One region of the Pseudoalteromonas sp. 4NS20-0020 genome, then DNA from elsewhere that is predicted to be linked to it. Evidence: predicted binding sites of a transcription regulator. Region 1 holds the regulator's gene; each other region holds the start of a gene.

Region 1 (3,284 bases):
GTAATCACTTTGCCCGTATCTGATGACAAATAGAGTGTGGTGCTCAATGTATCGTTAAATTGTACTTTCCATACATCTTTTTTATAACCGCTTTCTCTTGGTCCTAAACCTAATAAAGTGGTACTTACTGGTTGAGCATCAATAAGTAAATGCGCGTGTGCATTAGCAATTATTTGCTGTTTATTGGGGGCTTTAAATGGTTGCCCAGTAATGCCATTAAAACTTTGAGGGTTGCCTTCACTGGTTACAGTTATAAGTGGGGTAGATAAAAAATGCGCAAAGGTTATTTTAGTCGGATTAGTTACTTGTGAAACAATATTATCAATTGATGCAACGTAATCGCTACTTTTAAAGGGGTTAGCTAGGGTGCGTGTTGCTAGGTGTTTACCATGTACTTTTTCAAGCGGAATAGCGCTCATAACCAAACCGCCAAGCAACCAAGCTAGTATTTGTATTCCTAATAAATAGCCCAACCATTTATGAAGTTTACGTGCTGGTTTAAAAACTTTTTTCATGTGTGTTTATCTTATTATTTTTACAAGACATTTTACGCGATGGTTGAGCAAGGTGAGTGCGACAAAATGTCGCACTAGTGCATTAAAATAGCGTTTCAGCACAATAGCGCCAATTGTAAGTAGCAATCGCACTCTAAAATAAGAGTATTACCATATAAAACGTCTATTTATAGGGTGTTGATTTGGTATAAAGGTAAAACTGCGTTAAAGTTTGCATGGTAACCATTAGAGGATAAATACGAGACAATGTCGGAAATTCAATTTTTAAATGTAGATCTAGAGCTTGAGTCAAAACAAGATATTAGTGTGCTGGTGGCCGATCTAAAAAAAGTCGCAACGATTTTACATTATGACAAAGACGAATACCGTCAATTAGCACGTATTGAGGTAGCTGGCGATGTAAAATCACCAGACAAAGCAATAAACCATATATGTGAGCTTATTGAGTCATGTTCACGCAATGCATTAAAGCAATGGTTAAGTTGCTCACGTAGAACGTTTGATATAGGGTTTGAGTCAGGCACGTCGCCAAAGTGTTTTAATCAAGCTTTACATGCAGATACACTACTGCGTATATCTGCTATTGGCGCGGGTATGGAAATAACAATTTACCCTCTCGAAAAATAACTTACGCCTTTCGCTCAACAACGGCTGCGGTCATTTTTGATACGCAGCAGAGCTCGTTGCGGCTGTTTGTAATTTTTACTTCCCAAACAGAGCTTCGTTTTCCAATATGAAATGCGCGTGCTGTTGCCGTTAATGTACCATTGCGAGAAGCCTTTAAATGGCTTGCACTTATTTCTTGCCCAACACAGTAAAACTTTGTGAAATCAACCACAAAATTAGCAGCATAGCTAGCTACGGTTTCGGCGAGTACAACGTTTGCGCCGCCATGAACCATGCCAATAGGGTTATGGTGTGCAGGGATTGCAGGCATGGTTGCTACTAGATAATCGTCACCTATCTCTGTTATTTCTATTCCCATGGTTTTCATTAGCGTCCCTTGGCCATTAATGCCTTCGTCCAATTGTTTACACAATGCTAATGTAATGGGTTGATGCCAAATACTCATATAGATTCCTTTAAATTTAATGTAGCAAGTTACTATTTTTATAGGCTATTTTAGAAAGCCCCTAAAATGTACACGTAAGGAAGTAATTTGGCTATTTGAACGAATAATTTAAATTTGCGATTTTTATTTAACTGTATATACTCACAGTTAAATGTACTGTATGGAAAACCAGTTGTATGCGCCCATTAACTAAACGCCAAGCTCAAATACTCGAATTAATTAAAGTGTTTATTAAAGACACTGGTATGCCGCCTACACGTGCCGAAATAGCACAAACGTTAGGGTTTAAAAGTGCAAATGCCGCTGAGGAACATTTAAAAGCCCTTGCCAAAAAAGGGGTGATTAAAATGAAACCTGGCGCAAGCCGTGGAATTCAACTTGTTGAAGAAGAGGAGCCAGAACAATTAGGTTTACCGCTTATTGGCCGAGTTGCGGCGGGTTCCCCTATTTTGGCGCAAGAACATGTAGAAAGCCACTGTAAAATTGACCCATTAATGTTTAAACCAGCTGCCGACTTTTTACTGCGCGTAAACGGTATGAGTATGAAAGATATAGGCATTATGGATGGCGATTTACTTGCTGTGCATAAAACACAAGTGGCTGAAAATGGTCAAGTTGTGGTTGCCCGTGTTGATGACGATGTAACCGTAAAGCGCATTGAAAAGGCGGGTCGCCAGGTGTTGCTTCATGCTGAAAATGACGAGTTTGCACCAATTAAGGTCGATCTTGAAACTGAGTCGTTCAATATTGAAGGCTTGGCAGTGGGTGTAATTCGTAACGCGGACTGGATGTAGTTCTTTCTTATTTTATAAAAAGCGCACTTTTTTGGTGCGCTTTTTTAATTTTTAAAATTTTGTTTGTTTTTTATTCACACTCTTTCATTTCATCCTTAGCCCTTACCACCTCTCGATTTGAGCCATTTTCTTCTACGTTCAACTAAGTCAACTCTCTACTTTTTATATATTTATTGTTTGTTTTTAATACAAAAAACTTGCATGGTGGTTAAATATTAACTAATTGTTAATAAGCTGACGCTGGCAATACTCATCGCTTTTAAGTTTTGAGCACACACAATAAACTTTTGCTAGCGCAGTGAATGCCAATTTTTATAAATAAAACGGCATTAATAAAAAAATAAAAATAACGAATTGGCGTTTAAGCCGTATGCCTCTTCGCTTTGCACTAGCAACAGCATCAAAGGAGTCGTCACATGGGTAAACTTAGTTGTACCTTGTGGCTTATATTGTGTGTTTTTCCGCAGTTAGCCTTGGCAAATAGCCAATTTAATATGCGTAAAGGCGTTACAGATATAAGTGAAAATGTTTACGAATTACACATGACCATATTTTTTATATGTTGTGTGATTGGGATAATAGTGTTTGCCATTATGCTTTGGGCACTCATTCATCATCGCAAATCTAAAGGAGCGGTTCCCGCTCAATTCCACGAAAGCACCAAAGTAGAAATTCTTTGGACCGCCATTCCATTTGTTATTTTAATTGCTATGGCAGTGCCAGCTACAAAAACGTTAATAGCGATGGAAGATGCCAGTAAAGCCGACTTAACAATTAAAGTTACAGGTTCACAGTGGAAATGGCATTATGAATATATGGGAGAAGATGTAGAGTTTTACTCAATGCTTGCAACTCCTCAGGATGAAATAACTAATTTAGCTGATAAAAACCCAAATTATCTAC
Region 2 (3,284 bases), on a different contig from region 1:
ATTTGGTTTAATTGCCGGTGCATGGTTAAACTACTTTTTAGTCGCGCCGCGTTTAAGGGTTTACACTGAAAAAGCGAATGACTCTATTACCATCCCTGATTACTTTTCTAACCGATTTAACGATGAATCAAATTTACTCCGTGTTGTGTCGGCTGTTGTAATTATTGTGTTCTTCACACTGTATACCTCTTCAGGTGTTGTTGCCGGTGGTAAACTATTTGAAAGCTCATTTGGCTTAAGCTACGAAATGGGGCTATACATCACAACGGGTGTTGTTGTTTTGTATACACTCTTTGGTGGCTTTTTAGCGGTTAGCTTAACTGACTTCGTGCAAGGCTGTATTATGTTTATTGCACTTATTTTAGTACCCGCTGTAGCTTACTCTTTATTAGAGCAACCACTGCAGTCAACCCTAAACAGTGTTAATCCAGACATGCTAAGTTGGATAGGCGCAGGGTCTGCGCTAGGTATTATTTCAGCAATGGCGTGGGGCTTGGGTTACTTTGGTCAACCACATATCATTGTTCGCTTTATGTCGGTGCGCAGTGTTAAAGATATGCCAACAGCACGTCGTATTGGTATGTCTTGGATGATTGTTGCTGCAATTGGTGCGGTAGGTACGGGTATTTTTGGTGCAGCATACACTTATGAAAATAATATAGTTGTGGATGATCCTGAAACTATATTCTTGATCCTGTCAGAGCTGTTGTTTCATCCACTTATTGCTGGCTTTTTACTTGCAGCAATATTAGCTGCAATAATGAGTACAATTTCATCTCAGCTATTAGTAAGCTCAAGCTCACTAACTGAAGATTTTTACAAAACATTTTTACGTAAAGAAGCCAGTGACGCAGAGCTTGTACTAGTAGGGCGCATTAGTGTGTCTATTGTTGCAATACTTGCTATTTACCTCGCATACGATAGAGACAGCTCTATTTTAGACTTAGTGAGTAATGCATGGGCTGGCTTTGGTGCTGCATTTGGCCCGCTTGTATTGTTTAGCCTTTACTGGAAACGTATGAACTTTGCGGGTGCGCTTTCAGGTATGGTTGTGGGTGCAGTTACTGTTTTACTATGGATTTACGGCCCATTCACAATCAACGGTGAAAGTTTAAGTAGCGTAATGTACGAAATTGTCCCAGGCTTTATACTTGCAAGTATTGCTATTGTAGTTGTAAGTTTAGCAACCAATGAGCCTAACTCAGATATAACAACGTTATTTGATGAAGTTGAAAAAGAGCTTTAATTAATATTCGTTTTTATAAAAGCTATAAAAAAGGGAGCAACTAAGTTGCTCCCTTTTTATTTGCAAAATGTTTAGCTTGCTTGTTTAGCGTTGTTATCGTCAATAGATGCAACGTTATCTGATTTTTTATTTTTACTTGCCGCTTTAGTAGTAGGCTCTTTGGCACCTTTAAGTACCGACATAAAGTCGTCTTTACTTTTTGCTATTTCTAACGCAAGCGATTCTATTTGTTGCTCACTCAATGGCACGTCTACTTTTTCTAGCATCAGCTCAAGTGATTCTGCTATGTCTAGCATTTTGTCATAGGCATCAGCTTCTTTTTTAGTAGTAAACGTCATACGCTCGACTCCGTTTCGTTCTACAACATATTTAACAACAACAGCCATGATTTCTCCTGCAAACTTGCTTGGCACTGTGGTTTATAAAAAACCATAAGATTACTGTTTTTATATACAGTAAAGGTTTGCAAGTAAATATGCAAGCGCAGAGTTGTAATTTTTAAGTGTCTTAAATTTGACAAAAAACGGTAACTTAACTTTATTTAATATATCACTTGGTTGTACCAGCTGCATTTTAAGGATTTCGGATAAAAGTGATAATGCATTTAGGTACTTCCAAAGTGGCTAGCCTCGCGTTTGTCATTTATGGTCTTCCCTAATAATTAAAATAAATATGTTCTAAAATGGACAATAAGGACGAATAAATGAAAATATTTAAACTTTTACTTATAGCAAGTTTGCTAAGTATCCTACCCATTACTACCTCTTACGCGCAATTACCTGAAGTGAGCAAATCTATGTCTCCCATCGAAGCGGTAAGTATTAATGATGCAGATGCAAAAATGTTGGCTAAACTTCCTGGAATTGGTAAAAAGAAAGCACAAGCAATAGTAAATTACCGAGATGAAAATGGTTTATTTACAAGCCTTGAGGACTTGGCCAAAGTGAAGGGAATTGGCAAAAAAGTAATGGGTAAGTTAGAAGGAAAAGTTAAACTTTAGCAAAAGGGCGCTAAGCGCCCTTTTCATGTTGTTGTAGTGCTTCGTCTAGGTTTTTTCTGGCAAAATTTATATCGACCGGAGCGGTTAATAACGGATAAAAAAGCCCTCCGAGTATTAAAAAGGGAATGATTATCCAACCTTCAAAAAGTGTAAATATTAAAAACAACGGGCTTAATAGCAATATTTTGATAATACGCAGTAATACGCGGTCGGTAGGTGACAGCATTGATAAAGACCGTGCTATAACAAGCTGTCTCTCGCGTATTTTTAAATGTTGCAACTGTTTAAGTTGGCTAGAAAAAAAGGTAAACATAATTATTAAACCGTTCTTTTTAGTATTAAGCGACTACCTAATACAATAAAAAATGTTAGAGCGAATAGCCCAAAAATAATTTCCATCCAAGCGGGCATACTGAGCGATAAAAACTCCCAATCTATGTTACCGCAATCGCCAGTGGCTTCAAAAAAGCTCGGTATCCATTCATGCAGCGGCATAAACGATGGAAAGTTAGGCTCAAACTCGCAGCTAAACGCAAACGGATCTGTTGTCGTTTGCATATCTATGTGCTCACGGGCAATTAAATACCCCCAAATGCTCGATACACCCCAAGCAATGTAAGCAACTATACGCATTATTTTACTTTGTGGATTAATTGACCCAACAATACCCGCGCCAAGTAATCCTAAAACCGCGGTACGTTGATAAATACACATAATGCAGGGCGCTAACCCCATTTTATATTGAAAAAACAATGCGGTTACTTCTAGCATAAAAACAATCGCAGTGAATAAAAGCCAAGGTGTTCGTTGAGTCGGTAAATGCGCAAGCCAGTTCATAAAAAGTCCGCTAATAAATAAGGCGTTAGATTATGACGCACGAAAAAGTACGCGGCAACAAAAAGAGGTATATAAAAAGTTTTATTGTTACCCTGCAAAAAATGTCCCTGCACTTTAAAAGGCTATGTTGAAATACTCGGTGATATGTTTTTATGCATATTGTGGTTTTGATGGATTTACATTTTAACTACTAAAAAACAG
Region 3 (3,284 bases), on a different contig from region 1:
TGATTTAATGTAAAAAAAGCATCCAAAAATTAAATGCAATTGCTATAATGGCTACAAATGGTATGACATGAATGCCGTTATCATTAAACCAAGGTAATTAGGAACGTAATGAAGAAAACATTCACGCTAAATCACGAGAAAATCAAATACCCTCGTATGGTTGATGCTGCAAAGCATGAAGTGAAAAAATATTTGAAAAGAGAGCGCAACAAAACTCTACCAGAAGATGCAGATTATTGGGCATTTGACTGTAAGTTTGGTAAAACGGTTGAAGATGCGCAAGTGGTTCATGTAGCTGAAATCAGCAACTGTATTAGCGATATTGAAAAGCAAGAATTGATGTCTTTTTACTTAGAAATATTGGCAAAACCTGCACAGCGTCAACAGCTAGACCTTGATAACGACGAGTAATAATTAGCGTTTGTGCATATCAAATTATTTAAATGGGCCATTGGCCCATTTTTTATGCCTATAGATTACCTTCAAGCTTTTTTCTTTTGAGCTAGCTCAAAGTATTTTACATCGTTTTAGGGCTTTAACTGTTAAATTGTTATTAATGCTACCTTTTCCCTCAATATTAACCACTTCATTAATAGAGTTAGTACTAAATCTAAAAGGTTATAAAGGGAGTTGTGTTTAATAAATTTACGAAGCTATGCATTAAATGTGAGTATTTAATTAGCAACGGAGTGAAGTAAATAATGTACTTCACTTAAAAAGAGGGGATTACGCGCTATGGCATTTTTTGTATTTTTTTGCGCTGCCACAAGGGCAATCATCATTCCTGCCAACTTTTATATCAGCGACCGGAAATATAATACCATCGAGATATCGCCACTGGTGTTGCTCTTTTATAAATTGAGAGCGCTCATGTAACACACAATATAGGTTTTGATAAAAATAGGTAGCTTTAAACTCAACGACCCCTTTATTTTCATCGCTGTTTGTTTCAATAACAGATAAGCTTACAAATCGACAACTGGTCGCAAATTCTTTAATTTCATTTATAGGGTTTTCAGCTTGCTTTTCACTTGCATATGTTTGGTATACGTATTTAGCATTTTTTTGTACGTAAGCTGTATACCTAGAGCGCATTAACTGCTCCGGTGTTTCTGATTGTTTATCACCTAATAGCAGTGGTTCACAGCAATCTTCGTAATTTTTTTGGTTTCCACAAAAGCAAGTGTTGTTATTTAAATAATTCATAATTGTTACATAAGATTTAAAACATCATTTTAGCAAGCTTGCTGTATGTAAGGTATATCAAGTACGTCAGAATTTTTAGTAAAACAATATAACTTTGTTTTTGTGTTACTTAAGTTAAGCGATAAGTTGCTCAATAACTGATTGTTTAACATATCAGTCCATGTAATGACCGCTGCAAAGTTACCATTATGCAGTGCGCTACGCAGTACATATTCTAAATTTACTAAATGTTTTTGCCTAATGACTAATAGTTTACTTGTGTCTATTGAACATGAATCAAGCAAAGCTTTACTAGGAACATGATCTGGTGCGATTAACAAAGTCCAAGCATTTAAACTATTGTACTGGTGTAACACCTTCAATAGCTCAAACGTTGCCGATATATCATCTTCAATTTGAATCACGTTAACACAATCAGATAGTTCGTCTTGTTGATAGCTTTTTACTGTTCTTACGGTTATTGGCTGTAACATATCATCTCGCTCACTGGGTTTATATACAGTACATGTATACAGTAGTTTATACAGTGTTATGGCGCAAGTGTTTTTTTGCTATTTTTTTATACAAATTTATATTCTATTTTTAAGGATATGTATTTTAATGTATATATTGTTGATATTTATCGCTTTTATTTAAATTTGAATGTTAGTGGGTGAGTTTTTTTATACAAGCTGAAAAGGTTTGCTTACGTTTTTTATAAATTTAAATTATAGCTCTGTACTGTATACAGTACTTTTACGAGCTAAGTTTCGGGCTTTTACTAAGGGGAAGGGGGGATTAAATGGGCATATTGTAATTGATGAATTTGTTCATATAAACTGGCTGCATAACATTGGGCATCCTTAAAACGCTTTGTTTCTATATATTTTCTTAAATCAGCAAGCGCAACTGTAGCTGGCTCATGACCCTGGCTACTCGATAAGCTAAGCCAAGCAACTCCATGAAATACACTTTGTGGAACACCTTGGCCTTTTACAAAAAACAAGCCTAAATAAAATTGCCCTCGGTGATCACCAGACATTGCCGATAAACGCATCCACTTTGCAGCTAAAGCAGGCTGGTTATTTTTTAAATAATATAGCGCCTTATTAAGCGTACTTTGTTGAGAGCTATCATTTTCAGGCGACGAATTAGTATCGCCTGGCTGTGTCACAAAAGACAAAATGTTGTCTAATTGTTGTTCTAAATCATAACCTGTTGGTGTGGTTTTTATCATATGCTGTCATTCGGTATAGTTAACTACTTCAATAGTTTAGTATATCGCAAGGTAAAATGTCCTGAAAAATATACTTTTTATGATAAAATCTCGCTACTTTTTATTGTTTTAAGTTCATTATGTTAGAAGCTTTATTTAAAATTAACGAAAATGGGTCAACGGTTCGACGAGAATGCATCGCCGGAATGACTACTTTTATCACAATGGTTTACATTGTATTTGTGAACCCTGCGATGTTAGCAGAAGCGGGAATGGATCAAGGGGCTGCTTTTGTTGCTACTTGTATTGCTGCTGCAATAGGTTGTTTTATTATGGGGTTATGGGCCAATTACCCATTAGCTTTAGCACCTGGTATGGGGTTAAACGCCTTTTTTACGTATGGCGTTGTATTAGGTATGGGATACACCTGGGAAGCTGCGTTGGGCGCAGTATTTATGTCGGGTTGTATATTTTTATTATTGAGTTTATTTAAGGTTAGAGAATGGATAATAAATGCCATTCCATTAGTTTTAAAACGGGCTATTGCGACAGGCATTGGCGCATTTTTAGCCTTAATAGCACTTAAAAATGCAGGCATTATTGTGGCAAGCCCCGCTACATTTGTGCAGTTGGGTGACATAACATCTGCGGGACCGTTACTGGCTATATTTAGCTTTTTTATTATTGCGGCATTGTTATATCGTGATTTTAAAAGTGGAGTGTTGATCAGTATTTTATTGGTTACTGCTATCTCACTTGGTTTAGGTTTAGTTGAATACCAGGGAATTATTGCTGCACCGCCTTCAATTTTACCTACTTTTATGCAGTTGGATTTTGCTGCTGCTTTAGAACTTTCAATGCTTAGTGTTATTTTTGCATTTTT

What was found. The regulator LexA, encoded in region 1, represses DNA repair genes until DNA is damaged. The targets are predictions, from matches to a motif close to TACTGTATNNNNATACAGTA.
Region 2: a site for LexA is predicted at 1,685-1,704, ahead of AC27JL_RS14265 (YebG family protein). Genes of this name have one in related genera too.
Region 3: a site for LexA is predicted at 1,704-1,723, ahead of AC27JL_RS07675 (SulA-like leucine-rich domain-containing protein). Genes of this name have one in related genera too.

What each region holds. Positions count from the first base shown of each region.
Region 1 is NZ_BAAJMI010000006.1:140,676-143,959, forward strand. Features, by position in the region: gene AC27JL_RS16115 (hypothetical protein) at 1-515, opposite strand, end outside; gene AC27JL_RS16120 (hypothetical protein) at 762-1,142, shown strand; gene AC27JL_RS16125 (PaaI family thioesterase) at 1,144-1,587, opposite strand; gene lexA (transcriptional repressor LexA) at 1,764-2,381, shown strand; gene coxB (cytochrome c oxidase subunit II) at 2,798-3,284, shown strand, end outside.
Region 2 is NZ_BAAJMI010000005.1:238,556-241,839, forward strand. Features, by position in the region: gene putP (sodium/proline symporter PutP) at 1-1,246, shown strand, start outside; gene AC27JL_RS14265 (YebG family protein) at 1,318-1,632, opposite strand; gene AC27JL_RS14270 (ComEA family DNA-binding protein) at 1,950-2,246, shown strand; gene AC27JL_RS14275 (DUF6170 family protein) at 2,257-2,559, opposite strand; gene dsbB (disulfide bond formation protein DsbB) at 2,565-3,083, opposite strand.
Region 3 is NZ_BAAJMI010000003.1:82,325-85,608, forward strand. Features, by position in the region: gene AC27JL_RS07665 (DUF6172 family protein) at 109-411, shown strand; gene AC27JL_RS07670 (YchJ family protein) at 727-1,206, opposite strand; gene AC27JL_RS07675 (SulA-like leucine-rich domain-containing protein) at 1,236-1,679, opposite strand; gene AC27JL_RS07680 (tetratricopeptide repeat protein) at 1,967-2,422, opposite strand; gene AC27JL_RS07685 (NCS2 family permease) at 2,542-3,284, shown strand, end outside.